One region of the Pseudoalteromonas spongiae UST010723-006 genome, then DNA from elsewhere that is predicted to be linked to it. Evidence: predicted binding sites of a transcription regulator. Region 1 holds the regulator's gene; each other region holds the start of a gene.
The links. Region 1 encodes LexA, which represses DNA repair genes until DNA is damaged. Its sites were predicted from a motif close to TACTGTATNNNNATACAGTA; they were not measured.
Positions count from the first base shown of each region.

Region 1 (10,508 bases):
TATGACTGCTTCTTTTCAAGTGGATGAAGAGGGGGTGACTCACCAAGCGGCGATGCCTAATGTACCAGGCCCTGAAAAACTGCCATCGTCACTGGATGTTTATCGCGAACACAAAGAACTGATCCCGGAAAAAATTCGCAATAAAATTATTTGTGACAAGCCAATTGAAATGCGACCGGTTAATTTTCAAAACCCGTTTAAGCCTGAAGTAACTCTTGCTGAGCGCTATGTATGGTTTAAAGCTAATGGCGATATGCCAAATGACCCGCGAGTGCATAAATATTTGCTTGCATATGCTTCTGATTTTGAATTTTTACCTACAGCGTTACAACCGCACGGTTTGTCATTTTTACAACCGGATATGCAAGTTGCCACCATTGACCATGCGATGTACTTTCATCGTCCATTCCGTTTAGATGAATGGATTTTATATGCTGTAGATAGCCCTTCAGCCAGTGGAGGCCGAGGGTTAGTTCGAGGGCAGTTCTTTAATCAGAAAGGTGAGTTAATTGCCTCGACGATTCAAGAAGGTGTGATTAGAAAATATGGATAAAAAAGGCGGTGTATACCGCCTTTATTTTTGTTGTCGATAAAAGCTAGTTTTCAAGTGCACTGGCAATACTTGGGTTAAGTTGTTTTAGAATAATTTGACTCAACTGCTTTGTTGTCTCGTTGCCTGTGATGCGGCCTTGTTCGCAATCATCAATCATGTGGTTATGCTTAAGCGTGCTAATAAAACCAGACAACACTTTTTTATCGAAGAATTCTGGTGTATCGATACCAAATAGTTGTGCAAGCTGTTGTGCAAAATCTTGGCTTTGCGTTTCAAGCTGGTCGCGCGAAATGCTGTCACTTGCCAGAATTAATTTAAGTACGCTGGCATAGCGAATTAATGTGCACTGGATAAAGCGTGCTAACAAGTTAAGCTGAGCTAGAGATTTGCTGCTAGGATTAACTGAAATCGCATCGTTTTCAACGGTTAATAACCCAATACCGCTCAAGGCTTCAAGTGAGTCATTTAGATACGTTTCGCAATACGGTTGCATAAACCACTCCTGTTTAAAGAGCGGATATAACGCGTTAACTTGCTTGATTAGCTGGTCGCGAGAAATGTGTTTTTGGCTAATTAAGATTGAGCTAATTAGACTTGGTACTGCGAATAAATGCAGTACGTTATTGCGGTAATAGTTCAGTAATACTTTTTGCGTGTCTTGAATACGGATTACTTCAACTCGCCCTTGCGTAATCACTTCAAATTTATCTAACGTGAGTGCGTGTTCAAGCAGCTCTTCTGCGCTTTTGTTTGGCACACTGACATCTTTGCTGTACGGCGCTAATTCAAGCAATCTCAGGTAGTTTGTCATACAAGCAATGAGCTCGTTACGCGTCATCGCCTGTTTTTCGGTGTTTAACAAAATAGATGACATTAAAGTAACGGCATTGATCGCAGCCGCATTGTTGATGTTGACCATAACTGAATCAGCAAGTTTGCCAACCATTGGCGTTAGCCAATTAGGCTTTTCATTTGCAGCAATGCTGTCGCGCCAATCTGACTGGTGCTGGGTAAGGTATTGATTAATGTTGATTGGTTCGCCAAAGTTTACATTACCTTTGCCGTAATTCTTGAGCTTACGTAGAGTTTTGAATACGCCCAGTACTGACTCATTTTTCTTTTTTTGTCCAGCAAGTTCACCAAGGTAAGTGTTTACTTCCATTACATGTTCGTAACCAATATATACAGGCACGATTGAAATTGGACGATCGATACCGCGCAAAATTGATTGTAATGTCATCGCTAACATACCGGTTTTAGGTGGAAGCAAACGGCCAGTTCGGCTGCGGCCGCCTTCGGTATAAAACTTAACAGCGTAGCCTTTTATAAATAACTGGCTTAAGTATTCACGGAACACTGCGGAATAAAGCTTGTTGCCTTTGAACGAGCGGCGTAAGAAAAAGGCGCCACAGCGTCTAAATATTGGGCCTGCAGGCCAAAAACTTAAATTTATACCTGCTGCAATATGCGGTGGTACAAAACCTTGATGGTAAATAACGTAAGTAAGTAATAAGTAATCCATATGGCTACGATGGCACGGCATATAGATGATTTCGTGGCCTTTGTCGGTCAGCTCTTGAATCCGTTCCGGGTTATTTACTTCAATACCGTTGTATAGCTTGGTCCACAGCCAAGTAAGAATGCGCTCAGAAACACCGATCATTGATTCGTTATAGTTGGCAGCAATTTCATCAACGAGTTTTATGGCATTTTGTCGTGCTTCTACAATTGAGATGTTTTTACTTTTTGCTTCATCTTCAATTGCGGCTTTGACAGTGCTTGATGCTAAAAGACCTTGATACAGCTGATCGCGAGATGGCAGTTTAGGGCCAAGCGCAGCGAGCTTCTGACGTTTAAAGTGGACGCGGGCAACACGAATGAGTTTATGCGGTAAATCATCACTTTGTTGCTTACTGGTAAGCTGCGATAGTTCTAATGGACGACTAAAACGAATTAAGTTGTCGCGGCCAGATAGTAACACGACAAATACTTTACGTAACCAACTTGGTGTAAGAGAACTGGATAAAATAGTGCCAAGGCCTGGCTTTTCTTTACCTGGATTGCGTCCCCATAAAATGGTGACCGGAATAACTTGTAAATCGGTAACGTCAGATTGTTTTAATGCTGCAAATATTTCTTCGCTAATTTCGAGCGCTGGGCTGTCTTTTTTGGCTTTACCAAACAGTGGCGAGCGATGATGAATTGGAATGTACCTTGGAACTTGTTTATCACCAATTTGCTGAGTGACCTGAGGGTCTGGTAAGCCGAGTTTTTTACAGGTGCTGCGCAACGCGGCTGAATCAGAAAAAGAATTTAACAATGTGATGTAAACGGTCGGCTTGTTCTTATCTATTGCGAGGTTGTCTAAAGGGTGTTCAGGCACTATTTTCGAACGTACTAAAAGCTTGTTCATACCGTTTGCAAACCACTGAATCATAGAGCCAACCAACTTCATAACACCAACCTAAAAACAAAAGGGGCGCTAGCATACCAGTTAACTCTAAAAGATTAAATAACTGGTCGTGCCAGAGGAAAAATAAAGCAATTTACTGCGATGATTTTTGATTTGCAGCAATTATCGTCTGTAACTAAGCATAGTGCTAATTATCAAATAATTAAAAGTTGCGAAATAAGAATAACTGTATATACTCACAGTTATCTGTACTGTATGGAAAACCAGTGAATGAGACCATTAACAAAACGTCAGGCACAAATCTTAGAACTTGTTAAAGTATTTATTAAAGATACTGGCATGCCGCCAACGCGCGCAGAAATCGCATCGACACTCGGTTTTAAAAGTGCAAACGCTGCAGAAGAGCATTTAAAAGCATTAGCCAAGAAAGGCGTAATTGAAATGGTGCCAGGCGCTAGCCGTGGTATTCGTTTAGTGGAAGAAGATGAACCCGAGCAACTTGGTTTACCATTAATTGGTCAAGTTGCCGCAGGTTCACCTATTTTGGCTAATGAGCACATTGAAAGCCATTATCAAGTGGATCCAAACCTATTTAACCCATGTGCAGATTTCCTACTGCGTGTACGTGGTGAGAGTATGAAGGATATCGGCATTATGGATGGTGACTTACTTGCTGTTCATCGCACGCCAGTGGCGAATAATGGTCAAGTGGTTGTAGCCCGTGTTGATGAAGATGTAACGGTAAAGCGTTTTGAAAAAGCAGGCAAACAAGTACTATTACATGCAGAAAATGACGATTTTGACACAATTAAAGTCGATTTAGAGCATGATCATTTTAATATCGAAGGCCTTGCGGTTGGCGTTATTAGAAATGCTGACTGGATGTAATACACTTTTGTTGACCTTGGCTAGTGAGTAATTTTGCTAGCCTCACCCTGCTTTAAAACACCCTATTTCTTACTATAACCCCTTCTATTTTTACATCTTCAAAAATCGCTAACTTATAGATTTATAAAAAATTTATCTTAAATTTGACTTGCGTAAAATTTAATCGTTTACTAGACCTTAGTAGTAACCTTGTTTTCTTTTTAAGCAAAGTGCGGCTTTTAGAAAACAAGTATAATAAAGAAAATGGAGTGATGCTGTAGTGCGTCGTGCGATTTAATCGCTAAAACTTTCACTGACCATTTCCTAACAACATAATAATAATTAGCTAAGGAGCGAGCATGAGGCTAGTGAAACTATCCTTATGGTTACTATTGAGCTTTCCTTTTTTAGCAGTTGGGACGAGTCAATATAACTTACCTGTTGGGGTGACAGACATCAGCCGTGATGTCTACGAGCTCCATATGACAATTTTTTATATCTGTTGCGTTATTGGATTAGTAGTATTTGCCATTATGTTTTGGGCAATAATTCATCACCGTAAATCAAAAGGAGCAGTGCCTGCTCAATTTCATGAAAGTACCAAAATTGAAATACTGTGGACCGCAATTCCATTTGTAATTTTGATTGGTATGGCAGTGCCTGCAACCAAAACCTTGATTGCCATGGAAGACACCACTAAAGCTGACCTAACGATTAAAGTCACAGGGTCACAATGGAAGTGGCATTATGAATATCTTGACCACGATGTGTCGTTCTATTCTGTTCTTTCGACTCCACGTGAACAAATCACCAATCAAGATCAAAAAACAGAAACCTACCTATTAGATGTTGATAAACCCCTTATTATTCCAAAAGGAAAAAAAGTACGCTTTTTAATGACTTCGGACGATGTAATTCACTCTTGGTGGGTACCTGAGTTCGCGGTTAAAAAAGATGCGAACCCTGGCTTTATTAACGAAGCGTGGACTAAGGTCAATGAGACCGGTATTTATCGCGGTCAGTGTGCTGAGTTATGCGGAAAAGACCATGGCTTTATGCCAGTGGTTGTTGAAGTTAAAGAGCCTGCTGAATTTGAACAGTGGTTGGCAAATGCGCAGCTTGAAAAAGCGCAAGCAGCGGCTGCAGAAAAAGCGTCACTTGATCTTACACTATCTCAAGATGAGCTAATGACGCTAGGAGAACAAGTGTATATGGCTAATTGTGCTGCGTGTCACCAACCTACTGGGATGGGATTGCCAGGTGTGTTCCCAGCGCTAAAAGATAGCCCAATAGCACTTGGCGATGTTAAAGCACATATCGATATTGTGGTTCATGGCAAGCCAGCAACAGCAATGCAAGGCTATAGCAAAATGTTGTCACTAAAAGAATTAGCGGCAGTAGTGACCTATGAGCGAAATGCTTGGGGTAACAACACTGGCGATTCAGTGCAACCAAGTGATATTCAAGAATCTGTGGGAGAAGCACAATAATGACAACACTAGCTGAATCTCATCACCACCATCATGCGCCAACGGGTTTAAAACGTTGGCTATTTACGACTAACCATAAAGATATCGGTACGCTATATCTGCTATTCGCTCTGTTAATGTTTTTAACGGGTGGCGCAATGGCACTGGTTATTCGTGCCGAATTATTTCAACCAGGCTTACAATTTGTAGAGCCACACTTTTTTAACCAAATGACTACAGTTCATGGCCTAATCATGGTTTTCGGTGCAGTTATGCCTGCGTTTACTGGCTTGGCAAACTGGATGATCCCTATGATGATTGGTGCGCCAGATATGGCACTACCGCGCATGAATAACTGGAGTTTTTGGATTTTACCATTTGCGTTTTTCATTCTGCTTATGTCGTTATTTATGGAAGGCGGCGGCCCAGCTTTTGGTTGGACGTTCTATGCCCCACTATCAACCACATACAGCAATGATAATACGGCACTATTCGTCTTCGCTGTGCATATTATGGGCATTAGTTCAATTATGGGGGCAATCAATGTAATTGTAACCATAGTGAATATGCGCGCACCTGGCATGACGTATATGAAATTACCGCTGTTTGTATGGACGTGGTTAATTACTGCATTTTTATTAATTGCGGTGATGCCGGTACTTGCTGGGGCGGTGACTATGGTGCTAACTGATAAATACTTTGGCACAGATTTCTTTAACGCGGCAGGCGGCGGCGACCCTGTAATGTTCCAGCATATTTTCTGGTTCTTCGGACACCCTGAAGTTTACATCATGATTTTACCGGCGTTTGGTGTTATCTCGACGATTATTCCAGCGTTTTCACGTAAGAAACTGTTTGGCTATGCCTCAATGGTGTATGCCACAGCATCAATCGCGTTTTTGTCGTTTATTGTATGGGCGCACCACATGTTTACCACTGGCATGCCATTGGCGGGGGAGTTGTTCTTTATGTATAGCACCATGCTGATATCTGTGCCTACGGGGGTAAAAGTTTTTAATTGGGTAGCGACAATGTGGCGTGGCTCGATTAGCTTTGAAGTGCCGATGCTGTTTTCCATTGCGTTTATTGTGTTATTCACCTTAGGTGGTTTCTCTGGATTGATGTTAGCAATAACACCGGTAGATTTTCAGTATCACGATACTTACTTTGTGGTTGCTCACTTCCACTATGTGTTAGTAACGGGGGCTGTATTCTCGATAATGGCAGGAGCTTATTATTGGTTACCAAAGTGGACAGGCAACATGTATCACATTGGTCTTGCTAAAACCCATTTCTGGTTATCGCTAATTAGCGTAAACATTCTGTTCTTCCCAATGCATTTTGTGGGCTTAGCCGGTATGCCGAGACGTATTCCTGACTATGCACTGCAGTTTGCTGATTTTAATGCATTGATCAGTGTTGGTGGCTTTGCCTTTGGTTTATCTCAATTACTTTTTGTTGCCGTTGTTTATAAGTGTGCAAAGGGTGGCGAAAAAGTACCTGCCAAAGTGTGGGATGGGGCTGAAGGGTTGGAGTGGGAAGTTGCATCGCCTGCACCTTATCATACGTTCTCTGAGCCGCCGGAAGTGAAGTAATGAATAACGTTAAGCTACTCAAAAAGCTAATCTTAACCAGTTTATTAATGTTTGCGTTTGCCTTTGCGCTGGTGCCACTTTATGACGTGTTCTGTGATATCACAGGGTTGAATGGAAAACCTAATATGGAGCAGGCCCAAGTGAGTGCGCAAAGTGATGAATCGCGCAGTGTACGCGTTACATTTATCACACACGCGCAAGCTGGCGCACCGTTTAAAGTCAAAGCTAAACGCTACAGTGTTGACGTTAGCCCGGGTGAAATGGAGCGCATAGAGTTTATTGCGCAAAACCTTTCGAGTAGCAACAAGATAATGCAAGCCGTACCGTCAGTAGCACCAGGTCGGGCGGCTAAATATTTACATAAAGTGTCTTGCTTTTGTTTTAATCAACAGCCGCTGACAAGCAAAGGTTCAGCGGATTTGCCATTGCTCTTTTACCTCGACGAAACCTTGCCAAATGATATTCATGAAGTGACCTTGTCGTACACCATTTACGATATTACAGCAGATGTTGAAGGTAAAGTTGCAAGCAATAGCAAGCGCGATGGAGAGTTAGTCAATGAAAACTCAATATGAAAAATATTATGTACCTGAGCAAAGCCAATGGCCGATTGTGGGTGCTGTTGCTCTGTTCTTAATTGCCATTGGAGCTGGCTTAGCGGTAATGCAAACTGCTAAACAGCAAGGTGGTTTTGGTTTTCACATTTTAATCTTAGGCATTGCGGTTTTACTTTATATGCTGTTTGGTTGGTTTAAAAATGTGATTGATGAGTCTCAAGGTGGACTTTATTCATCGCAAATGGACCGCTCGTTTAAACAGGGTATGGCGTGGTTTATTTTCTCTGAAGTGATGTTTTTTATGGCATTTTTTGGAGCGCTATTTTATGCCCGTACATTTGCTGTACCGTGGCTCGGTGGTGATAGCAATAACGCGATGACAAACGAAGTGCTATGGCCATCATTTGAAGCTGTGTGGCCTTTAGTCAGTACGCCCGGTGGTACAGAAACGCAAGTAATGGGTTGGCAAGGTTTACCACTTATCAACACGATTATTCTTTTAACCTCATCGGTGACTTTGCATTTTGCACACACCGCAATTGAGCATGGAAAACGCACGCAGTTAAAGGTAATGCTTGGTTTTACTATTGCTTTAGGGGCGATATTTTTAGCGCTACAGGGTGAGGAGTACGTTCATGCATATCAAGATCTAGGTTTAACACTGGACTCAGGTATATATGGCAATACGTTCTTTTTGCTAACTGGCTTTCACGGCATGCATGTCACGTTAGGCACGCTCATTTTACTTGTCGTATTTATACGAATTTTAAAAGGGCACTTTAGTGAAGAAAAGCACTTTGCTTTCCAAGCTGCAGCTTGGTATTGGCATTTTGTTGACGTTGTATGGTTGTGTTTGTTTGTCTTTGTTTACGTACTTTAAAGGTCAATAACCACTAACCAACAGTATAAGGATTGCTGTTTGGTGTGATGATGCCAAACAGCATTGCCAGCAAAATAATCATCAGAACAATTGCAGAAAATAACACTCGGCGCCCTAAATAATGGGACATAGAGTTTGCAGCAGCGTCGCTTTTAAGCATACAAAACAGTGCTTTAAACAAACTAAAAACGATGTAAAACAATAAGAATACGATAATTAATTTTATCAACATAAGTTTAGGGAGTTTGCTATATGCGGTTAATCCAGAATAGTGCAAAAAGCATCACTCTGCTAGTGTGTACAACAACTGTCGCATTAATATGCACGAGTTTAGCTGTGTGGCAGTATCAAAGATCACAGCAAAAAATAACGATTATTAAAAAACTAGAACAGCTTAGCCAACAAGGGGTTATTCCTTGGTATCAGCTCGCTAGTTTACCAAGCGATTGGCTTGCAACGGGACTTAAAGTATCGCTATCCGGCGAAGTCTCTTCGCAGTTTTGGTGGCTTGATAATCAAGTGGTTGATGGCAGTTTTGGTTACGACTTGATCGTTGCCGTGAAACCAAAAAACTCTTCACGCTGGTGGCTGGTAAATCTTGGTTGGTTTGCGGGCTCGTTAAATCGAGAGCAATTACCAGAAGTAAGCTTGCCGCAGCAACTAAAACTCACCGCATTATTAAAGGTTGGTAACTTTACCAGCTTCAACTTGGTATCAAATGATCTTGAATTACGCCAAGGACAACGGTTGCAATACATTACGCCAGAGTTTGCAGCAAGTGCGCTCCAGCAGCCATTCGCGCCATATATTCTTTATGCACAGCCGGACAGTGCGCTGGGCGAATTTCATTACCAAGTTATTAATATGTCGCCAGATAAACACAAAGCGTACGCCTTGCAGTGGATTTTACTCGCTCTCGCTGCGATTGTGATTGGTGCGGTTATATATCGAAAAGGAAGTGCACATGAATAAGACTCTTGGACTTTTTATTATTTGTTTTTTAGCACCAGCGTTAACTGCTTTTTTGGCGTTAAAGTTTGATTGGCTTGAGCCCGCACAAACTAATTTCGGGCATTTCGTTGAAAATGAACAGAAAATTGAAAAGTGGCCGGCGGAATCTCAACTTAAATGGTCGCTCGTTACTTTGTCGGAAGAGGTTTGTGCGCAACATTGTGAAACTCGAAAGCAACTAATTAAAAATGTGTTTGATGTGCTTGGTAAACATAATTTATATGTGGGGGCATTTTCCCTTTCTAGCAGCCAGCAGGCATTGCAGCTGACCAATTTAACTGCACATGAAAATGCTGTTACACAACTTGAAAATCAAACACTTGCTATTGAATCAGATGCAATTTATTTAGTCGATCATCACGGTTTAATAGTGCTTGAGTATCCCGTTAATTATCAGCTTCAGTCAGACAATAATATGAAACGCGGACTTATTAAAGACCTCAAAAAGTTGCTCAATTATAGCCGCAGTAGGGCTTAGGAGGTGCGAATGAATCACTATCATAAAATTGTACTGTTTGGCTGTGTTTTTGCATTTATTGTGGTGGGGTTAGGTGCGTATACGCGACTTAGTGACTCTGGCTTAGGCTGCCCTGATTGGCCTGGATGCTATGGTTTTTTAACTGTGCCTAATGAGGCGCATGAGCTGGAAAAAGTCGAAGAACACTTTCCAACACACGAAGTCGATCAAGGAAAAGCGTGGAAAGAAATGATCCATCGCTATTTTGCTGGCACATTAGGCATAATTATTTTGCTTATTGCGATAATGGCATTTAAGCAACGGCAACATCGATTAGCACCTGTGAAGTTACCGTTGTTAATTCTGGGGCTAGTTGTATTTCAAGCTGCGTTAGGCATGTTAACAGTCACTATGAACTTACAGCCGCTTATCGTTATGGGGCATTTGCTTGGAGGCTTTACGATTATGAGCTTGTTGTTCTTGCTCTATATCAGGCTTACCACAGAGCGTATCCCTGGTGGTGATTCGGGCGCTAAACCTCATTATAGCTTGGCAATAATCGCTTTGGGCTTTGTTATTTCGCAGATTGCATTAGGTGGATGGTTAGCGGCAAATTACGCGGCCTCACATTGTGCAGATTTTCCTTTGTGCGGCGCCAATACATTTGAGCGTTTTTCATTTACGAGTATTTTCCAATTACCGAATG
Region 1 is NZ_CP011039.1:2,944,664-2,955,171, reverse strand. Features, by position in the region: gene tesB (acyl-CoA thioesterase II) at 1-553, shown strand, start outside; gene plsB (glycerol-3-phosphate 1-O-acyltransferase PlsB) at 597-3,008, opposite strand; gene lexA (transcriptional repressor LexA) at 3,237-3,854, shown strand; gene coxB (cytochrome c oxidase subunit II) at 4,193-5,323, shown strand; gene ctaD (cytochrome c oxidase subunit I) at 5,323-6,897, shown strand; gene PSPO_RS13565 (cytochrome c oxidase assembly protein) at 6,897-7,472, shown strand; gene PSPO_RS13560 (cytochrome c oxidase subunit 3) at 7,456-8,334, shown strand; gene PSPO_RS13555 (DUF2909 domain-containing protein) at 8,348-8,566, opposite strand; gene PSPO_RS13550 (SURF1 family protein) at 8,587-9,306, shown strand; gene PSPO_RS13545 (hypothetical protein) at 9,299-9,823, shown strand; gene PSPO_RS13540 (COX15/CtaA family protein) at 9,833-10,508, shown strand, end outside.

Region 2 (10,508 bases), 1.4 Mb from region 1:
CAGTGATGTAATAGCTAATAGTTTTAGACGCAACAACTTAGCATTATCGACTCCTTACGCAGGCGGCTTAATTGGGCTAATGAGCCGTGAAAATTATAAAGCAAAGTACGATGGCACTTTTCAGTCAATCCAAGGGGCACGAATTGGCGTTGTAAGAGGGTATCAAAATACCCCTGAGTTTGATAAGCACCTTGATCTTGGCTTTTTTAATGCAATTCAAGCGCGCGATGATCAACAAAACCTAAAACTCTTATTGGCGAGTCGGGTAGATTACATTGTTGCTGATCCCAATGTGGTCGATTACCTATTAAATCACGACGAGCAAGGTGACAAAAATCAAATTAAATTCATTGAACCCGCCTTTCAATATAATGATTTTTACTATGCTATAAGTAAACGCAACGCAATGTGGCAATCGCTGCAAGTTAAAATTAATGCCAAGCTATCAGAGTTTGAGCAAGCCGGAACGATTAAAACCATTCAACAAACCGCTGGAAAGTGTTCGCCCGCAAACTAGCGTCCTGCCTGATGTACAAGATAATTCGAGTTTAAAAAGTGGGCTTTCGGTTAATTGGTATTACCATGAATAAATATTCAAAATCATGAATAGTTTACGTTTACGTAAACTACAATTGAGAGTTGTTTTTATTTACATGGTGTTAATATGATACCGGTGTCAATAAGATCCTATAACCAAGATAACCCCAGTTTAGAGGCTTTTATCGGCAAATTTGTTGAATTTATGTATAAGTGAAAAATATTCAATAACCTGAATATGTATTCACAATTTGGTTGACTCCAAGCAATATCTTGGTTAGTTTTGAGAATCGCGCAAGTGAACACACGGCACGTACCAACATTAGCAACCTTTGTTTCGCGTTAACAAAATCGCTATTACTTATCGAACTGTCATAAAACTTCGATACGGTCATGCCAATACTTCCGTCAATCACAACTGTTTTGTTCACTTGAGCTGTAGCAAGGGAGGAGTCCAACATGTTATATGACTCGAGATTAGAAAAAGATAATTGCGGTTTTGGCCTTATCGCGCACATTGAAGGTCAGCCGAGTCACAAATTAGTTCGCACAGCGATCACTGGGTTAGATCGAATGCAACACCGCGGTGGTATTGCAGCAGATGGTAAAACCGGCGATGGCTGTGGGTTGTTATTGCAAAAACCAGACGGTTTCTTCCGTGCTGTTGCCGCTGAAAACGATTGGCACTTAGGTAAAAACTACGCTGTTGGTATGTTATTCCTAAGTCCTGATCCGGTTATCGCTGAGCACAACAAACAGATTATTAGTGAAGAACTAGAAAAAGAAACGCTAAAACTGGTTGGTTGGCGCGATGTGCCCGTTAATCCAGCAAGTCTAGGACCGATTGCGCTAGAACAATTACCGAATTTTCAACAGGTCTTTATTTCAGCGCCAGAAGGCTGGCGTCCAAAAGATTTAGAACGCCGTTTGTATATCGCACGACGTCGCATAGAAAAACAAATTAACGATGATCATTTTTATATTGCGAGCCTATCGGGCTTAGTATCGGTGTATAAAGGCTTAATGATGCCGGCAGATTTGCCGAATTTCTACCTTGATCTAGCCGATATGCGTATGGAATCTGCTATCTGCGTTTTCCACCAACGTTTTTCTACCAATACGCAACCGCGCTGGCCGTTGGCACAACCATTTAGATACCTTGCACACAACGGTGAAATTAACACTATCGAAGGTAACCGCCAGTGGGCAAGAGCGCGCGCATATAAGTTTTCGTCACCATTACTGCCTGACTTACAAAGCGCGGCACCTTTTGTAAATGAATCGGGCTCAGATAGCTCAAGCTTAGATAATATGCTAGAGCTATTCTTAGCGGGTGGTATGGATATTTTCCGAGCGATGCGCATGCTAGTGCCACCTGCATGGCAGAAAAACCGAGCGATGGATGAAGACCTACGTGCCTTTTATGATTTCAACTCAATGCACATGGAGCCTTGGGATGGTCCTGCAGGGTTAGTAATGTCGGATGGCCGATTTGCTGCGTGTAACTTAGACCGAAACGGGTTACGTCCTGCGCGTTATGTAATTACTAAAGACAATCATATTACTTTAGCGTCAGAAGTTGGTATTTGGGATTACTCTGCTGACGAGGTTAAAGAAAAAGGCCGTGTTGGGCCGGGTGAATTACTCGTTATTGATACATTGCATGGCAAAGTATGGCAATCGTGCGAAATCGACGAAGATTTGAAAAAGCGTCATACCTATAAGCAGTGGTTAACTGATAACGTGAAACGTTTAGTACCATTAGAGGAAATTGACGAGCAAGACCTTATCGGTCAACGTGAATACGACGATGATATGCTGGCGATTTACCACAAGCAGTTTGCTTACAGTAATGAAGAACTTGACCAAGTTATTCGCCCAATGGGTAACTCAGGCCAAGAAGCAACGGGGTCAATGGGCGATGACACGCCATTTGCTGTGCTGTCGTCACAATCACGTTTAGTGTATGACTATTTCCGTCAAAAGTTTGCGCAGGTGACTAACCCGCCAATCGACCCATTACGTGAAAATCATGTTATGTCACTGGCTACCTGTATTGGTCGTGAACAAAACGTATTTAACGAGACAACAGGCCACGCAAAACGCTTGCAGTTTTCATCGCCAGTATTGACTTACTCTGATATGAGCCAGTTGCTCTCTGCAGATCAGGCGCATTATTCATTTGCCTCATTGTCGATTAATTATGATAAAGATGACTCTTTGTTATCGGCAATTGAAAACGTATGTGACCAAGCGGAAGAGTTAGCGCGTCAAGGTACGGTATTGATTGTATTAAGCGATAAGGGTTTAACGCCTGACACCTTACCGATCCCTGCTGCGATGGCGGTGGGTGCGGTGCAACGTCGTTTAGTGAGTAAGAACTTACGCTGTGATACTAACATTATTATTGAAACAGCCAGCTGTCGTGACCCACATCAATTTGCAGTATTGCTCGGCTTTGGCGCTACCGCTATCTACCCATATTTAGCATATGAAACGCTAACACAAATGGTAGACACCGGCATCATCGAAAAATCGTATCGCGATGTGACCTTGGCGTATCGTAATGCAATTAATAAAGGTCTCTACAAAATAATGTCTAAAATGGGCATTAGTACCGTTGCTAGCTACCGTTGTTCAATGCTTTTCGAAGCAGTAGGGTTAAGCGATGAAGTTGTAGACTTATGTTTCTCAGGTGTTGTTTCGCGTATTCAAGGTGCAGACTTTAACGACTTCCACCAAGATCTTATTAATTTATCGCGTAAAGCATGGATTAAACGCAAGCCGCTCGACCATGGTGGTTTATTAAAATATGTACATAACGGCGAGTATCACGCGTACAATCCTGATGTTATCCAAACATTACAAGTAGCCGTGCGCTCAGGTAATTATCAGGATTATCAAAAATATGCGGATTTAGTAAACACTCGTCCAGTCACTAATATTCGTGACCTGTTAAAACTGAAAACAGGGCAAACGGCGATTGATGTGAGTGAAGTGGAAGATGCAACTGAACTCTACAAGCGCTTTGACTCAGCGGCAATGAGTATTGGTGCGTTATCGCCTGAAGCACATGAAGCGCTAGCGATTGCCATGAACCGCTTAGGTGGCTGTTCAAATTCAGGTGAAGGCGGTGAAGATGTAGCTCGATACGGCACCGAGAAGAACTCGCGCATTAAGCAAGTTGCATCGGGTAGATTTGGTGTAACGCCGCACTATCTAAAAAATGCGGATGTTATTCAGATAAAAGTGGCTCAGGGTGCAAAACCTGGTGAAGGCGGGCAGTTACCGGGTGAAAAAGTGACACCGTACATTGCTAAGCTACGCTATTCAGTACCTGGCGTAACATTAATTTCGCCACCACCGCATCATGATATTTATTCAATCGAAGATTTAGCCCAGCTTATTTTTGACTTAAAGCAAGTAAACCCAGATGCCATGATTTCAGTGAAGCTAGTATCTGAACCGGGCGTAGGCACAATTGCTACTGGTGTTGCTAAAGCTTACGCCGATCTTATTACCATCGCTGGTTACGATGGTGGTACGGGCGCTTCACCATTAACCTCTGTTAAGTATGCGGGTTGTCCTTGGGAACTTGGCCTTGCAGAAACGCAACAGGCACTGGTTGAAAATGGTTTACGTCACCGTATTCGTTTGCAAACTGATGGTGGTTTAAAAACAGGTTTAGATATTATTAAAGCGGCTATTTTAGGTGCAGAAAGCTTTGGTTTTGGCACCGGCCCTATGGTTGCACTTGGCTGTAAATACCTGCGAATTTGTCATTTAAACAACTGTGCAACAGGTGTTGCAACGCAAGACGAAACACTGCGAGCGAAGCATTATCACGGTTTACCAGAAATGGCGATGAACTACTTTAAGTTTATTGCTGAAGAAGCGCGCGAAATTATGGCGAGCTTAGGGGTAACTAAATTAGTTGATTTAATTGGCCGAACCGATCTACTTGAAGTGCTTGAAGGCACAACGGCAAAGCAAAGCAAGCTCGATTTATCGCCTGTTATTGCAAAGCCAAATAATAAGAGTGGTGAAACCTTATATTGCAGTGCGCCAAATACATCGCACTACGAAGGCAAACTTAATGAAAGTTTGTTGGCTCAAGCAAAAGAGGCAATTGAGAGCAAAACGTCTATTAAATTGCGATCTCCTATTCAAAATACCGATCGTTCAGTTGGTGCGTTGTTATCTGGCTATATTGCAGACCTTCACGGAAATCAGGGGTTAGCGGCCGATCCGATTATTATCGAATTGCAAGGTACTGCAGGCCAATCACTGGGTGTTTGGAATGCGGGCGGTCTTGAACTGCATGTAACTGGTGATGCTAACGATTATGTCGGTAAAGGCATGGCTGGCGGTAAAATTACCGTACGTCCGCCGCTTGGTTCATCGTTTAAATCACATCATGCAACAATTGCAGGTAATACCTGTTTGTATGGTGCAACTGGCGGTAAATTATTTGCTGCAGGCAGAGCGGGTGAGCGCTTTGCGGTACGTAACTCGGGTGCGATTGCGGTAGTAGAGGGACTCGGTGATAACGGCTGTGAATATATGACTGGCGGTATTGTGTGCGTGCTTGGCGATACTGGTATTAACTTTGGCGCGGGTATGACAGGTGGTTTTGCTTACGTACTTGATGAAAAAGGCGACTTTGATAAACGCATCAATACAGAGTTGGTCGAGTTAGTAGAGCTTACAGATTTGAATATTCATCACGAACATTTACGCGGCTTAATTGGCGAGCATTTAGAAGCAACACAATCAAATCGCGCAGAGCAAATTCTTGCTGATTTTGAGTCATACATTGCGCAATTTAGATTGGTTAAGCCTAAATCGAGTGATGTGAAAGGTTTGCTTGGTCATAGAGCACGTTCAAGTGCTGAATTAAGAATACAGGCGCAATAGGAGAAGTACCATGTCACAAAACGTATATCAATTTATCGATGTGCAGCGTGTCGACCCGCGCAAAAAGCCTATTTCGTCACGTAAAAAACAGTTTGTTGAAATCTACGAACCGTTTTCTGCGAAACAAGTTGATTCGCAAGCCGATCGTTGCCTTGACTGTGGTAATCCATATTGTGAATGGAAGTGTCCTGTGCACAACTACATTCCGCAATGGTTAAAACTGATCAAAGCCGGCAAAGTTATCGAAGCGGCTGAATTGTCGCATCGAACTAATAGTTTACCCGAAGTATGTGGACGCGTATGCCCACAAGACCGATTGTGTGAAGGCGCCTGTACACTCAACGAGGAGTTCGGTGCGGTCACCATAGGTAATATCGAAAAATATATTTCTGATACGGCCTTTGCGATGGGCTGGAAGCCAGATATGTCGCACGTGGTTTGGAGCGATAAGAAAGTTGCTATTATCGGTGCGGGGCCAGCAGGCTTAGGTTGCGCTGATATTCTAGCGCGTAATGGTGTAAAACCTGTGGTGTTTGACCGTCATCCTGAAATTGGTGGTTTACTGACCTTCGGTATCCCATCGTTTAAATTAGAAAAATCGGTAATGGAAAACCGCCGTGAAATTTTCAAGGGGATGGGCGTTGAATTTGTGTTAAATACCGAGGTCGGTAAAGACATTGCACTACAAACCATTATTGATGAATACGACGCGGTATTTTTAGCAGTGGGCACTTATCAAAATATGCGTGCAGGTCTTGAAAACGAAGATGCTGATGGTGTGTTTGATGCATTGCCATTTTTAATTGCTAATACCAATTTTCAAATGGGTTACGACGAAACACCAGAATCTTACATCAATATGCAAGGCAAACGCGTCGTTGTGTTAGGTGGTGGTGATACAGCAATGGACTGTGTGCGTACCTCAATTCGTCAAAATGCTAGTAGCGTTGTGTGTGCTTATCGTCGTGATGAAGCCAATATGCCAGGCTCAGTACGTGAAGTAAAAAATGCCAAAGAAGAGGGCGTTGAGTTTATGTTTAATGTACAACCAAAAGGGGTTGTACTTAATGACAGTGGCAAAGTAACAGGCGTAAAAATGGTTAAAACGCAGCTTGGCGAGGCCGATGAAAATGGCCGCCGTCGTGCAGAGGAAGTAGCAGGTTCTGAGCATGTTGTGCCAGCCGATGCGGTGATTATGGCGTTTGGTTTTCAGCCTCATGCAATGCCGTGGTTAAGTGAGTTTGATGTAGAGCTTGATAAATGGGGCCGTATTGTGGCACCTGAGCAAGGCGCATATACGCATCAAACATCTAACCCTAAAATCTTTGCTGGTGGCGATGCAGTAAGAGGTTCTGATTTAGTGGTTACCGCTATTTATGAGGGCCGCAACGCAGCAGAAGGCATTATGGATTATCTCGAAGTTTAGTGCTGTATAGCCTGAATGTGGTTAAACATTTAAGGCAGCTTATAACATTAAAAAAGGTGGGCAAATGCCCACCTTTTTGTATTTATGTTTTTTGCTTAATGATATTGCGACAGTAATTCTGAGGCATTAGTACGGGTAATTTCACTAATATTCGTGCCACCTAATAAGCGTGCAATTTCATCAATTCGTCCCGAGTTATCGAGTACCGACATATGGGTATGCGTGTGGGTGCCATCATCGCTTTTACTGACAAAAAATTGATTATGGCCACTTGATGCTACTTGCGGTAAGTGGGTTACACAAATTACCTGTGTACTGTTGCCTAATTGGCGCAATAATTTGCCAACTGCTGATGCAGTCGGGCCAGAAATACCAACATCAACTTCATCAAAAATTAAGGTTGGCGTAGTCATTTTATCTGCAATGATAACTTCAATGGCAAGACTAATACGTGATAGCTCACCACCCGAGGCTACTTTCACAAGCGGTTGTAAACGTTGGCCTGTGTTAGCAGCTACTTGAAAATCTATGCTGTCTAGGCCTTTGCTACTGGTTATCTCTTGTTGCTCAACCACAATGGCAAACTTTGCGTTTTCCATTGATAACATCACTAGTGATTCAGTAACTTGCTTTGATAGTTCATCTGCTGCGACTTTTCGGCTTTGCGAAAGGCGTGTTGCGACAGTCACATAATGTGCTTTAGCTTCGGCGATTTCGATTTCTAGTGCGGCGAGACGTTCGTCACTTTGCTCAATGTTGGCAAGACTTTGCTTTAGCTCAGCGTGTAAATCTGGGATTGCTTCAGGTGAAATATCGTGTTTTCTAGCCAAATCAAGTGCGCGTGCGATACGGTCATCGAGTTCTGATAACTGCGCAGGGTCCATCTCAATGCTGTCTTGATAATGGCTAAGTTCGCGCGCAGCTTCTTCTAAACTGATACCTGCCTCAAATAACAAGTCGGCGATTGGTGCCAATTTTTTATCTAAACTTGCTAACTCAGCAATTTGGTTTGCGCTCGATTGCACCATAGAGTACGCATTATAATTATCTTGTTGATAAATAATTTGTAGCTCTTTTTGTGTACCTTCAAGCAACGAATTTGCGTTACTTAGCAGCTTATGTTGCTGTTCAATTTCTTCAAACTCTCCGTGCTCAAGTGAAAACTCATCTAACTCAGCCACTTGATACTCGAGCAATTGCTTTTCGGCTGCTGCTTGTTGTAGTGACTGACTTAGCGTCGCCTTTTCTTTTTCAAGTGATTGCAGTGCGTTGTATGCTGTTTTAACGTCGTTCACAAGATCAACGTGTCCCGCAAAGCTATCAACTACCGACAATTGATAACCGGTTTTATTGAGCTGTTGGTGCGCGTGTTGGCCGTGAATTGAAATAAGCAGGCTGCCGAGAGATTTTAACTGGCCTGCTGGCACCATTACGCCATTTATATAGGCTTTACTGCGGCCGTTTGCCGATACTACACGGCGAATAATGCATTCGCTACTATCACCTAATTCATGTTCACTAATAAAGTGTTGTGCAGCAGGTAAGTTCTGAATATCAAACACCGCCGAAACTTGGGCTTTATCGGCGCCTTCACGCACCATGCTGGCTTCGGCACGTTCGCCTAAACATAGCGATAGGGCATCAATAGCGATTGATTTACCTGCGCCAGTTTCACCTGTGATAGTTGTCATACCTTGGTGCCATTCAATATCAAGGTGTTCAACAATTGCAAAATTTGTTACTTGTAATGATGCTAACATAACTGATTATCCATACAGTACATTAACTGGTAATTTATACAGTAAATAAAAAATAGGCAAGTTAAAAATGAAGATATTTTGTTGCGGAAGAAAAAAGGAGTAAGCAGAAGTGTTGAAAAGAGATTGCGCTAATGGCTTGTATTTAGCCTTTAGCGCAGATCAAATTAAACGTTTTCTTCGTGAAGTTCCGGCTCAACGTGTTCATCGGTAGATTCAAGTGTTGGCGTTATCACTTGTTGGCTTAATGAAGGCAATTGATGCCAATAAAAATCACTGTTGAATTGGTGGCCAGATGTCGGTAATTGTTCAACAAAGGCGTAAATTTGTTTGCTTAACGTTAGTTTATCGTCTGCCGATTCAAACTTTAACAGCTCATTTTCGAGTAAGTCAGTTAGGTTACCGATGACTTGTTCATAGTGGGTAATGGTTTCATCAGTTTTACGTTGCATTACAAAATAATTGTTGTTGATTTGCGATAACCCACTAATGTCTTTTGGTTTTACAATGCGTGATTTGCCATAGCTTTGCACTATTTTGCTGTAACGAGAGCTAACAACGTCGATACGTTCGCTTTGTTGTTGTTTTTCAAGTGCTAATGCTTTTTTTCGGTTGTTATCTATGACTAAAAATGTCGTTAACAGTACAATTAATAAAACGGTGGTTAAAAATACTACAAACCCCACTTTTTCTTTCCTTTCAATTGATTACTCTGAATCTGACTAAGTAAATTGCGTAACACACTTAGCAATAATGTTCTTGTGCGTTCTAGTTTTATCGGTTTTCCGAGTACAAGACAAATTTGTGCGATAAAATAGGGCTAGTGTACTCACATTTAACGATGTAATGCCTTAGTGTCCGCTAGAACTTAATTTGTTATTTTGATTTTAGGTTGATTAATATAAACGGCTGCCCCAGTTTAACTTTTGGCGCAGTACATTGTAATACGAATATTTGCTTGGATGTACCATGCGCAACTGTTGTTCACTTCGTTTGATTACAATTTCATCACCTGGCAATACCGCTAACACAACATGGCTATCACAACTCACTTGTAAGTCCACATCATTTGCTGGGCTCAATGCCAGTTTTACTTCACTATTTGCATCCACCACGAGTGGGCGGCTTGTTAGTGTGTGCGGAAACATAGGCACCAATGAAATGGCGTTGAGTTTTGGGTTTAAAATGGGCCCGCCGCCAGAAAGACTATAGGCTGTAGAGCCTGTTGGCGTTGACACAATAAGGCCATCAGATTTTTGCGAGAATACAAACTCTCTATCAATAAAGGCTTCAAACTCAATCATGTGTGCAACTTTATTGGCATGCAGCACGGCTTCGTTAACCGCCGTATTTGAGCTTTTTAGCACTTCATGGCGATAGATTTCCACTTCCAGCAAGAAGCGTTTTTCTTCACTAAATTTACCAGCCAGTACTTGCTCAAGCTCACGCTCAAAATTATCGGGATCAAGGTCAGTAAGAAAACCGAGATTACCTCTATTTACGCCGATAACCGCAATATCAAAGCGAGCCAGTACACGAGCAGCGCCTAGCATATTACCGTCACCACCAACCACAATCGCTAAATCACAGTTACGGCCAATTTCAACTAACGACGCTGAATACTCTTCATCAACAATGGGTTCAGCGACGCGGCTTTCAACGTAAACTTGATAACCGAGAGCCGTTAAAAAGGTATGCAGTTTGGCAAGTGTTACAGCCGCGCCTTCATGGTTCGGTTTGCCAATCAATCCTATGTTATTAAATACTTGTGCCATAAAATCGTCACTGATAAAGTCTTGCCTACAGTATATCTTGATTTTTAATCATCAGGCCATAAATAATAATCATGAAATTAAGCGCCCGTGATCAAC
Region 2 is NZ_CP011039.1:1,216,244-1,226,751, forward strand. Features, by position in the region: gene PSPO_RS05785 (substrate-binding periplasmic protein) at 1-517, shown strand, start outside; gene gltB (glutamate synthase large subunit) at 997-5,454, shown strand; gene PSPO_RS05800 (FAD-dependent oxidoreductase) at 5,465-6,880, shown strand; gene recN (DNA repair protein RecN) at 6,976-8,640, opposite strand; gene PSPO_RS05810 (hypothetical protein) at 8,805-9,323, opposite strand; gene nadK (NAD(+) kinase) at 9,534-10,412, opposite strand; gene PSPO_RS05820 (HrcA family transcriptional regulator) at 10,484-10,508, shown strand, end outside.
Region 2: a site for LexA is predicted at 8,641-8,660, ahead of recN (DNA repair protein RecN). Genes of this name have one in related genera too.

Region 3 (10,508 bases), 1.3 Mb from region 1:
AAACACAGTGATAATATAAAATGGGGTAACTAGCACCGACTAGTAGCGTGATTATCGAGTAAAATTTGGCGGTGTTTTTTGTTGTAATAGCGACGATGACTAGTACAACCAGTATAATTGTCGAAAAAAAGACTAGCGTATTGAAGAAAAATAGTGACAATATGCAGCCAACAACAAAGCACACTATGCTTTGCCAAAAAGGAAGATGTAAACCGCCATGCCAAAAAAGACGATCCAAAAGCTGTTACCTGATCATAATAAGATTAAGCAAAACAAAACGCTTAGTATTTTTGGCGATATGTTACACGATGCAAATTTATGGCATTTAAATCGACGCTCAGCGCGTGGTGCATTTGCAGTTGGGTTATTTTGGGCATTTATTCCAGTTCCTTTTCAAATGCTGCTAAGCGCAGCAATCGCGATTCCATTTCGCGTAAATCTCCCGCTATCTGTAGCATTGGTTTGGATCACCAACCCTTTAACTATGGCACCGATTTTTTATTTTAACTACCTTGTTGGCTATTTGGTGTTAGGGCAACAAAAACAAGATTTTACCTTCCAAGCAAGCTGGCAGTGGTTTGTTGACAGCTTATCAAGCATTGGTCCTGCGTTTATGGTAGGCAGTTTAGTGTGTGCAGCAGCAGCCTCTGCTATTGGTTATTTTGGTATTGATTATTTATGGCGTTATTCAGTACTAAAACAATGGAAAGCACGTAAACACAGAGGCTAACGCCATTTAACTTAGTATAAGAAAAGCATTAACTGCATATTCTCATTTAAGCACTAATGAAACTCCCGAGATTTCGCGGCTAATTTATCTAACTTATCAGTTAGGTCGATAAGTTTGCCTGCAATAATATGAATAACATCGCCTTCTCGTTCTAATACTCCTTTAACTTGTAAAATTTTCGCGCCAAGAAATGCTTTTTTCTGTGCGTGTGATGTGCCCTGCCACACGACCACATTGATATTTCCTGTCGCATCTTCAAGCGTGATAAACGTCACGCCAGCAGCAGTGCCCGGCGCTTGTTTTCCTGTCACAACGCCAATCACTGTCACTAATGATTTATGTGTTTTTCCTGTTAACTCATTTGCCTTACAAAACGATGGTAATACTCCCTCAGCTTCTAATAAGTCAATTGGGTGTAAACCAAGGGAAAACCCGGTTGATTGATAATCTTCAACGACATTATCTAATTCACTGGGTGCTTGATGAAACTGCACTGCTGGCCTTTGCTCTGTTGCCTGATTAGTGTTAAAGCCGTTAAAGAGTGGTAAATCACTTTCACTGTTCATGATCTGCCAACGTGTTGCAAAGCGGTTTCCTGCAAGCACAGATAACGCGTTGGCACTAGCAAGTTGCGCTAATAATCGAGCTTTAATGCCCTGTTTTTTAAGCTGCTCAACACTTTCGTAGCCTGTTTTAGGTCGCTGGTTGATAAGCTGTTCAATATCAGATGCAGTAACACCTTTAATAATACAAAAACCGATTTGTAATACACCTTCTTTAGTAATTGTATGTTGATAATGTGAGTGATTAACACATACCGGAGCAATTTCAATATTGTGTCGTTTTGCATCCTGCAGTAACTGCGACACACTATAAAAACCAAGAGGCATGCTATTTAGTAAGGACGTATAAAATTCGACAGGATAATAATGTTTAAGCCAAGCCGATACATATGCAAGCACGGCAAATGACGCCGAATGCGATTCAGGAAAACCATACTCCCCAAAGCCACATATTTGTTGGTAAAGACGTTCTGCAAACTGCATTTGGTAACCTCGAGACAACATGCCATTTATCAGTTTTTGCTTAAACTTTTGTAATTCCCCTGACTTTTTCCAACTGGCCATCGCACGTCTCAACTGATCGGCTTCACCACCAGTAAAGCCCGCGGCGACCATGGCTATTTTGATAACTTGCTCTTGAAAAATAGGCACGCCTAACGTACGTGCCAATACTTCTTTAACCTCATTTGAGGGATATGAAATGGCCTCAATGCCATTACGTCGTTTCAAAAACGGATGCACCATATCACCTTGAATAGGTCCAGGCCGCACTATGGCTATCTGGATTACTAAGTCGTAATAACTTGCCGGTTTTAGCCTCGGCAACATGCTCATTTGCGCTCGCGATTCGATTTGAAATACCCCAACCGTATCGGCTTTTTGGATCATCTGATAAACAGCTGCATCATCGCTTACCCGGGTAATATCAGCGATAGACAGCTGCCTTTGATGACGCATTTTAATTTCTTGAAAACATTTACGTATCGCATTGAGCATGCCCAAGGCTAAAATATCGACTTTTAATAAACCAAGGGTTTCTAAATCATCTTTATCCCATTGGATCACCGTGCGTTCTTTCATCGCGGCATTTTCAACAGCAACCAGTTCATATAACGGGCCTGATGAAATAACAAAGCCCCCAACATGTTGCGATAAATGCCTTGGAAATCCTAAAATTTGCTCCGTGAGCGATACAAAATGCTGGGCTTTATTTGATTGTGGATCTAACCCCAGCTGCTGTAACTGCGTTTGCCAGTGCGTTGTTTTATCTCGACGATTGATATTTTTAATAAAGTATTCAAGCTTGCTGCTTTCAATATCCAGTGCTTTACCAACCTCTCGAATGGCACTTTTAAAACGAAAACTCACCACAGTTGCGGCTAATGCGGTGCGTTCTCTACCATATTTTTGATAAATATATTGGATCACTTCCTCACGCCTTTGATGTTCAAAATCGACATCAATATCAGGCGGTTCATTTCGCTCTTTGCTAATAAAACGCTCAAACAATACGGCTATTTGTCGCGGATCAACTGCGGTAATTTCAAGGCAATAACATACTACTGAGTTAGCAGCAGATCCTCGGCCTTGGTACAAAATGCCATTATTTTTAGCAAACATAACAATGTCATGAATAGTTAAAAAATAAAATGGATAATCCAACTCTTCAATTAATGCGAGTTCTTTATCAATGGTCGCCTGTATATCCGCACTGATCCCTTCTGGAAAACGATGCGCAATGCCCTGTTTCACTAATTGCCTTAAATAAGCTGTTGCACTAACGCCTTTTGGCACTAATTCACTTGGGTACTCATACCTCAATTCATCAAGGTTGAAATGGCACCTGTTTGCAATAACCGTCGTTTGCGCTAGAGCATCAGGTGAGAATAAACGTGACAACTTTTGTTTTTCACGTAATGCATATTCTTCATTGGAAAGTAGTTGCTGCCCTAATTGAGCGACGGTTTTACGTGCTTTAATGGCACTTAATACGTGCTGTAACGGCAACCTATTGGCTTGATGCATCAGCACATGACCACATGCCACAGGCGTTATATCATATTGCGCCATCAAGCGTTGGCAGTGCTCCATATACTCTGACTCGTGCGCTAATAAAAAGCGTGTTAGTCCCAGCCATAAACGATCTTCATGGTGTTTTTTAAGCCAATTAGCCCAATGATGATCGATATTTTCGCCCTTTGGTAACCAAATAAAAAGACAGTGTTTGATTGACATTAAATCCCACCGAGTCAGCAGGTAATTACCTTTTTCACTGCGTCGCCGTGCATTGGTGATTATTCGACATAACTCTGCATAAGCTTTTCTTGTTGGACATAACAAAACAACTGTTAAACTATCTTCAAGCGTAAATAAGCTACCAACAATTAACTTAAGTGCCCGTTTGTGGTTTTTAATCTCTCGGTGTGCACGTACAACTCCAGCAACAGAGCATTCATCTGTAATCGCAATATGGGAGTAACCAAGGTTATCGGCAGTGGCAACCAGTTCTTCGGGATGTGATGCCCCATGTAAAAAAGAAAAATTTGATTGGCAAACTAATTCTGCATAATTCATTAGCTAAAAAACCCATGAATAAACCATTGTTTTTTTGGCGTACGAAAAACCCACAGCCACCGTCCACTCTCATCTCGTGCAATAAAATAATCACGAGCAACATTATTATTATCCCACCAACCCGTCACGATGCGTTCAGGGCCGTGCGATATTGTGATCGGCTGAGTGAGTTCTACAGGTGAGCGCAACATAAAGCTTGGCCGGATTAACTTCATTTGTGGCGCATTTGATAACGTGTTGAATGTATTCTCTTGACTGGCTATTTCTGGCCTTAGATCATTATAAACAGTTAAGGTTTTAACCTGCTCCTGCCCAAGTTTTGCCTGTAATATTGCAGTTAACATTGCAGTATCTAAGCCTGATTTATGCTGTGAAAACAAATCGCCTTCTTCACCTAAATTAGATACAAGGTAATCACTTTTTATAGTTAATGCGATAACTGGTGCTGGTAACTCGGTATTTTCTAAACGTAATAAAAAAAGCGTTAACCAGTGCTCAGCGCGATATTCAGCATGCGCTGACGATAGTTCAAATACCAAATTGGCTACTTCTCTAAAATGCAAAATAAGGGTCACTTGCTTTGCTAACTTACAAGTAGAGAGTAAAAAAGCTTGTTGTTGCTTTAATACAAGCAAAAGTGGTTTTTCAAGATGCTTAGTAAGCGATACTTCATAATGTAAGGTTAGTTGTTTTTCAAAATGCGTATCAGGTATGTAAAAAGTCACTCGATGCGGATATTGGCCTGTTAATTTACCTACATACATTACTAATTCACGTGAGTAGCGCTTAGCTAATTCATCAAGCGATACACTCAACAACTGCTTAAAGTGCGTAATCCCTACGCGGGTTAGCAAAGCAATTTCTTTTGTAGTGATATCAGCAAATTGTAATGACAATAACGCAAGCTGATTACGCGCATTTTGCTGGTTTGTAAAAATCACATTAGTACCCGCTTGTGCTAATGCTTTTGCCAACAACGGTGAAGATCCGCTTGCGAAATAATACTTAATCCCCAATGTTTTTAACTGTGTTTCAAGCACATGCCAATACTGATCACTGTTGTTATATAAGGACTGCATACCATCACACGCTATCAGTAAACCTTTTGGCGGCATAATACAAATATCTGCAGTGTAGTTATAAAGTACACTGGCTATGCGCTTAAGCTCTGCTACTTCCACTTCTTCTTGATAAGGGTAAACCGCAAGATCAGAAACTAATAAACTAGCTTGCCCTAACCCTTGCCCTTGCGTTAATCCTTTTTTTTTAGCCGCCGTTGAAAGTTGTACTAAATTACCTTGGTGATTGGCCAAGGCAATTACCTCGGTGCTCGACATTGCAAATTGCGTATCGAGTTGTAACTGTGGAAAGTAAAGATAAAGCCAATTTAACATTAACCAGCCTTATCAACCGGAAATGCAATAACATTGCTGATAGGCGAAGATGCAATGGTGCAATAAGGCCATGTCGTTTGCATATCAACAATAAAATAATCACTTGGCCAACCGCCTTTTCGACGGTTTATCTTTACTTTCAGTCCTTGTGGATGTGCTTGTAATGTTAAGCTTAAAGTAGCAGGCAAACTCGCTTGACTGGTTTTATAGCTATTTAAGTAAAACAAACGGTTTTTACCCGATTTACTTGCTTGCTGAAAGCGCTGGATATGGGAAATCGTTAAATCTTGCTGCGGCCAGTAAATAACATCGCTGCAACTGCCACTTTGTAAACATTGTTCTACTGCCCAAAGCGCATCTTTATGTTGCTCAGGATACAGTACTAACACTTGACTAATATCAACACCTAAATGATGCAAAGCAGCACTGTTAACTAACGCAGGCGGTGAAATAAACACAATAAAACGGCTTTGCCGCATTTTAAAACTGGGTGCAATCAATCGAAGTTCACCAATGCCGGGACTACTCAATAGTTCTATCACGCCATTAGTGGGCATGCCGCCAGCGAGCTTGTCATCTAAAACCGCAAAGCCCGTTTGATGCTTTTCTATCTGCTGCGTTTGAATACGATTGGATGCATACCAAAGCAGGTTGCGATGATGTAATTGCTTGATCAGTGAATTCATGAATACACCAAAGGATTATACTGTATTTATATACAGTATAATCCTTTGGTGTTGAGGATCAATGGATCCGCAATAAAAAAGGCCAACTGTTTCTGCAGTTGGCCTTCAATCATAATTTTATCAATATGTTATGAATATGAGTTTATAGCTTATCTTTTAATAAACCCATCAAAACATTAGGGTATAAAACACTTACTATTTAAAAAAGCGTCGTCTAATTGCTACAAGTGGCAATAATACTAGGCCTAATGCACCAAACGATGCACCTTGGCGTTCATATGTTTCTTGCGCTTTCTCAGGACACTTCTCAGCTACACCCTCAGCGTTATATTTCAGCTTCACTGAAACAACCACACTTTCTTGCTCTACTTTACCGTTAGCATCAACCACAACATTACCTTGAGCATCACGCTTATCTACGGTTTTTGTAGCTGTGCCATATACAGTACCATCATTTGAAATGCTGATTGCTTCCGCAACCACATATGGGAATGATGATTCACCATCGTTTGCAAAACACGGTAATAAGTCATTTAGATTAGTGAACGTGTCTTTATTAATATCGTAAATAAACGCTTCTTGACGACGGCTTGCTGATGAACTTGTTTCAACTTCGCCTTGACCAATAATCAGGCCATTATCATTTATGTCTGTCGCAACCACAGAGCTGCTTTTAAAAAAGTCTGTTGGGAAAGTTGTCTCGCCGGTTGCAACATTATGATAAAAGAACTTATTGCGCGCAGTGTTCTCAATATTTTTAGAGGCATAACCTGTAATAATATTACTGTTATTGATAGCTACTGCTCGACCACCAGAAAGGTAGTCGTATTCGTTAATAAACTCTACAACATTTCCATCTTTGTAATACACCGGATATTGTCTAATGCTGTCACCATCACGGTATCTTACAACAGAATAACCTACCGCAATTTCGTTTTCATTAACCGCTAATGCAGTACTACGCCACGCTCTCTTTTGCTCATCTTCATCAGGTACAATACCTAACCCAAGATCAACAGTTTCAATCACATTTAATGCATTATCTAAACGCCACATTGTTGCATGGCGGTTATAAAGAGGACGGCTTCCAGACGTGACATAACTTTCATGGCATACTTCAACAGGTACTTTTTCGCCATCACAACTTTCATCTAGAGACTCTTGTGAATCAGAAGCAATACTTACTGACGTTTCACCCACAACTAAATAACCATCACTTACCTGAACGATGTTATACGCACCAGAAATACCACCATAAGTTGCTTCTGTTGGCATTAAATCAACTCGTTCACCGGTATTGGCCATTACAAAACCACGACGTGTAAAATCACGAATATAATGTGTTTCCGATTCAGTTTCGCCGTCTTCAGTAAATTGAATCTTAGTATAAGGTGCAGAGCCCCAGCCAGCTTTAACACCATCTTCTGCAATTGATGTTAAAATGTTCTCAACTGAGCGTGTTAAACCACCATCATAATCAGGGTGTTCAACATCATAAATAACGCGTTCTTGCGTTGAATCATTATACTCAACGGCAATATTGAATTCGCTAACTCTGCCACCTGATATTTTTTGGTATAAGCTGCTTGCGTAATATTCACGTAAGAAATCTTGTAGGAATTGTTGCGCATCGCCATTAATATTGCCATTTTCGATATCGTCTAATGTGAAGGTGATTTCTTCATCACGATTTTCAAAAACACGTTCACGATTTCTGTAAGCTGTCGTCATAGCAGAGCTTTCAAAATCTAATTCCGCAATATCAATAACAATATTGAATACGCCTTGCGCCATACCAACGGCTTGACCCGCTTCGTTTGCATCGGTTACATACGCGTGTTTAGCGTAATCTAGATTGCCAAGCTCTTCTAAAACATATGGAGTAGCGCCTTGAACCTGTGGCGTGATTGCAGCAAAAACTGCCGCTGCAAGTAATTTATATTTCATTTTTATTCCTACTACTGATCCTGTAACTGTTCCAATTCTTCCCAGCGCATAAAAGCGGTTTCAAGCTTCGACTCTGCTTGCTGTAATTGGTTCAAGGTTTTCTGAGTTTGCTCGCTATCTTGCTTGAAAAAATCGGGGGAGTTAACAACTTCTTGAAGTTCTTCAACTTCTTGTTCAAGCGATTCTAATAAAGCGGGTAGATCTTCGAGTTCTCGTTTTAATTTGTATGATAACTTGCCTGCTTTTTTAGCTAAAGGCTTATCTGCGACTTTTTTGTCCTTTTCTGTGTCTTTTTGTTTTTGTTCAATTACTGTTTTTTCAGCAAGTGACTGCGCATAATTTTGGAAATCTTGGTATCCACCAACCACTTCCACTACTTTGCCATCACCTAAAAAGCCCCATACTGTACTACAGGTATTGTCGATAAATTCACGGTCGTGACTTACAACCAACACAGTACCTTGATAATTAGCGAGAATTTCTTCAAGTAATTCAAGTGTTTCAACATCTAGATCATTGGTCGGCTCATCGAGTACCAATACATTGCTTGGTTTAACAAATAATTTTGCCAGTAATAAGCGGTTTTTCTCTCCACCAGATAACGACTTAACAGGTGAACGCGCTCGTGCTGGTGGGAATAAAAAGTCTTGTAAATAACCAAGCACATGACGACTGCGGCCACCGATGTTCACCTCTTGTTTACCGTCAGCAACATTATCTTGCACGCTGGCTTCTTCGTCGAGTACCGAGCGATACTGATCAAAATAAGCAACTTCTAAATTAACACCTTGCTTTACTTTGCCTGATTCCAGCGCTAATTCGCCAAATAGAATTTTCAGTAACGTTGTCTTACCAACACCATTTGGCCCAACTAGCCCAATACGATCACCACGCATAACTAAGGTAGAGAAGTCTTTCACTATTGGCTTATTTGTAAAGCCTTGGCTAATGCCTTTAGCTTCAAATACTAACTTGCCAGAACGCTGAGCACTTTCTATGTTGAAATCGGCCTTACCTTGTTTTTCAACACGGGCTTTTCGTTCTACACGCAGTTGTTTAAGTGCACGAACACGACCTTCATTACGCGTACGGCGCGCTTTAATGCCCTGACGGATCCATGCTTCTTCTTCCGCGAGTTTTTTATCAAACAAGGCATTTTGGCTTTCTTCAACTTTTAATGCGTGCTCTTTTTGCTCTAGATATTTTTCATAATTACCCGGGTAAGAGACCAGCTTACCTCGGTCTAAATCAAGAATACGTGTTGCCATTGAACGAATAAATGCACGGTCGTGAGAAATAAATACGATCGCACCATTAAATTCTTTTAAGAATTTTTCCAGCCACTCAATGCTGGCAACATCCAAGTGGTTAGTTGGTTCATCCAGTAATAACAGATCTGGCTCACCTACCAATGCTTTCGCAAGCGCTACTTTTCTAAGCCAACCGCCCGACAGCGCGGTTAAATCACTGTTTGGATCGAGTTCTAACTGACTTAGCACTTGGTTTATTTGCGTTTCGAAACGCCAACCGTCGTTTGCCTCTAACTGAGACGATAAGCGCTCGAACTGTTTAAGTCTTTTGTCACTGTTATCTTGACTTAGCTTCGCGCTCACTTCGTGATATTCAATCAACAGTGTCGCAATGTGCGGTAAGCCATTGGCAACATAATCAAATACGGTGCCATTCGCACCTTTTGGTGGGTCTTGCTCAAGGCGTGCTACTTTTAATCCACTCAGACGGTTAATTTCACCATCATCCAGCTGAATTTGACTATCAAGCACTTTAAGCAAGCTTGATTTACCAGCGCCGTTACGACCTACAATACATACCCGCTCGCCATTTTCAATCAGCATTTCTGCATTATCAAGCAATGGGTGTGTGCCGAACGCTAACTGCGCTCCTGTAATTCTAATTAAATCCATGATTATTTATTTTTTAAAATGTCTTCAAGATCAAATGGCCAAAATAGTTTTGTGCCAGTGCTAAACTCAGCTACCGGAATCGTCGTCTGGTACTCAGCCATTAACGTTTCATCGTCAACAATGTCGACTAAATCTAGCTCTGTAGCTAAGCCGGCTTGCACAAATAATGCATGCGCTTGCTCACATAAGTGACAACCCTCTGTGTGATACAGCGTTATCTTAGGCATTGCGGATAAGCCACGCGTTGTGAATTTGCTTGTTGCGTTTAAAATCAGGCGAAAGTGTTTTATCGCTGATATTTTCTGCTATCAAGCCAAGGTCAAGTAAGCCTTCTTCGTTCATCGTAAAACCGCGCTTGTTATTTGAAAACAACAAGGTACCGTTTGGTGCCAAAATACGTTTTACCCAAGTAAACAACTTAATGTGATCACGCTGAACATCAAACTCTTTTTTCATGCGCTTTGAGTTTGAAAATGTCGGCGGGTCTAAAAAGATAAAATCAAACTGACCTGTTGCTTGCTCTAACCATGCAAGGCAATCCGCTTGTTCAAAATGATAACGCGGGCTGTTAAGGTTATTTAACGCAAAGTTTTCACGGCCCCATTTTAAGTAGGTATTACTCATATCAACACTGGTCACCGATTTTGCACCACCTACCGCTGCGTGCGTTGATGCGCTACAGGTATACGCAA
Region 3 is NZ_CP011039.1:1,613,383-1,623,890, forward strand. Features, by position in the region: gene PSPO_RS07590 (DNA internalization-related competence protein ComEC/Rec2) at 1-238, opposite strand, end outside; gene PSPO_RS07595 (DUF2062 domain-containing protein) at 218-730, shown strand; gene PSPO_RS07600 (error-prone DNA polymerase) at 784-3,867, opposite strand; gene PSPO_RS07605 (Y-family DNA polymerase) at 3,867-5,261, opposite strand; gene imuA (translesion DNA synthesis-associated protein ImuA) at 5,261-5,947, opposite strand; gene PSPO_RS07615 (DUF3466 family protein) at 6,143-7,894, opposite strand; gene uup (ATP-binding cassette ATPase Uup) at 7,906-9,816, opposite strand; gene PSPO_RS07625 (glutaredoxin family protein) at 9,819-10,043, opposite strand; gene rlmKL (bifunctional 23S rRNA (guanine(2069)-N(7))-methyltransferase RlmK/23S rRNA (guanine(2445)-N(2))-methyltransferase RlmL) at 10,036-10,508, opposite strand, start outside.
Region 3: a site for LexA is predicted at 5,966-5,985, ahead of imuA (translesion DNA synthesis-associated protein ImuA). Genes of this name have one in related genera too.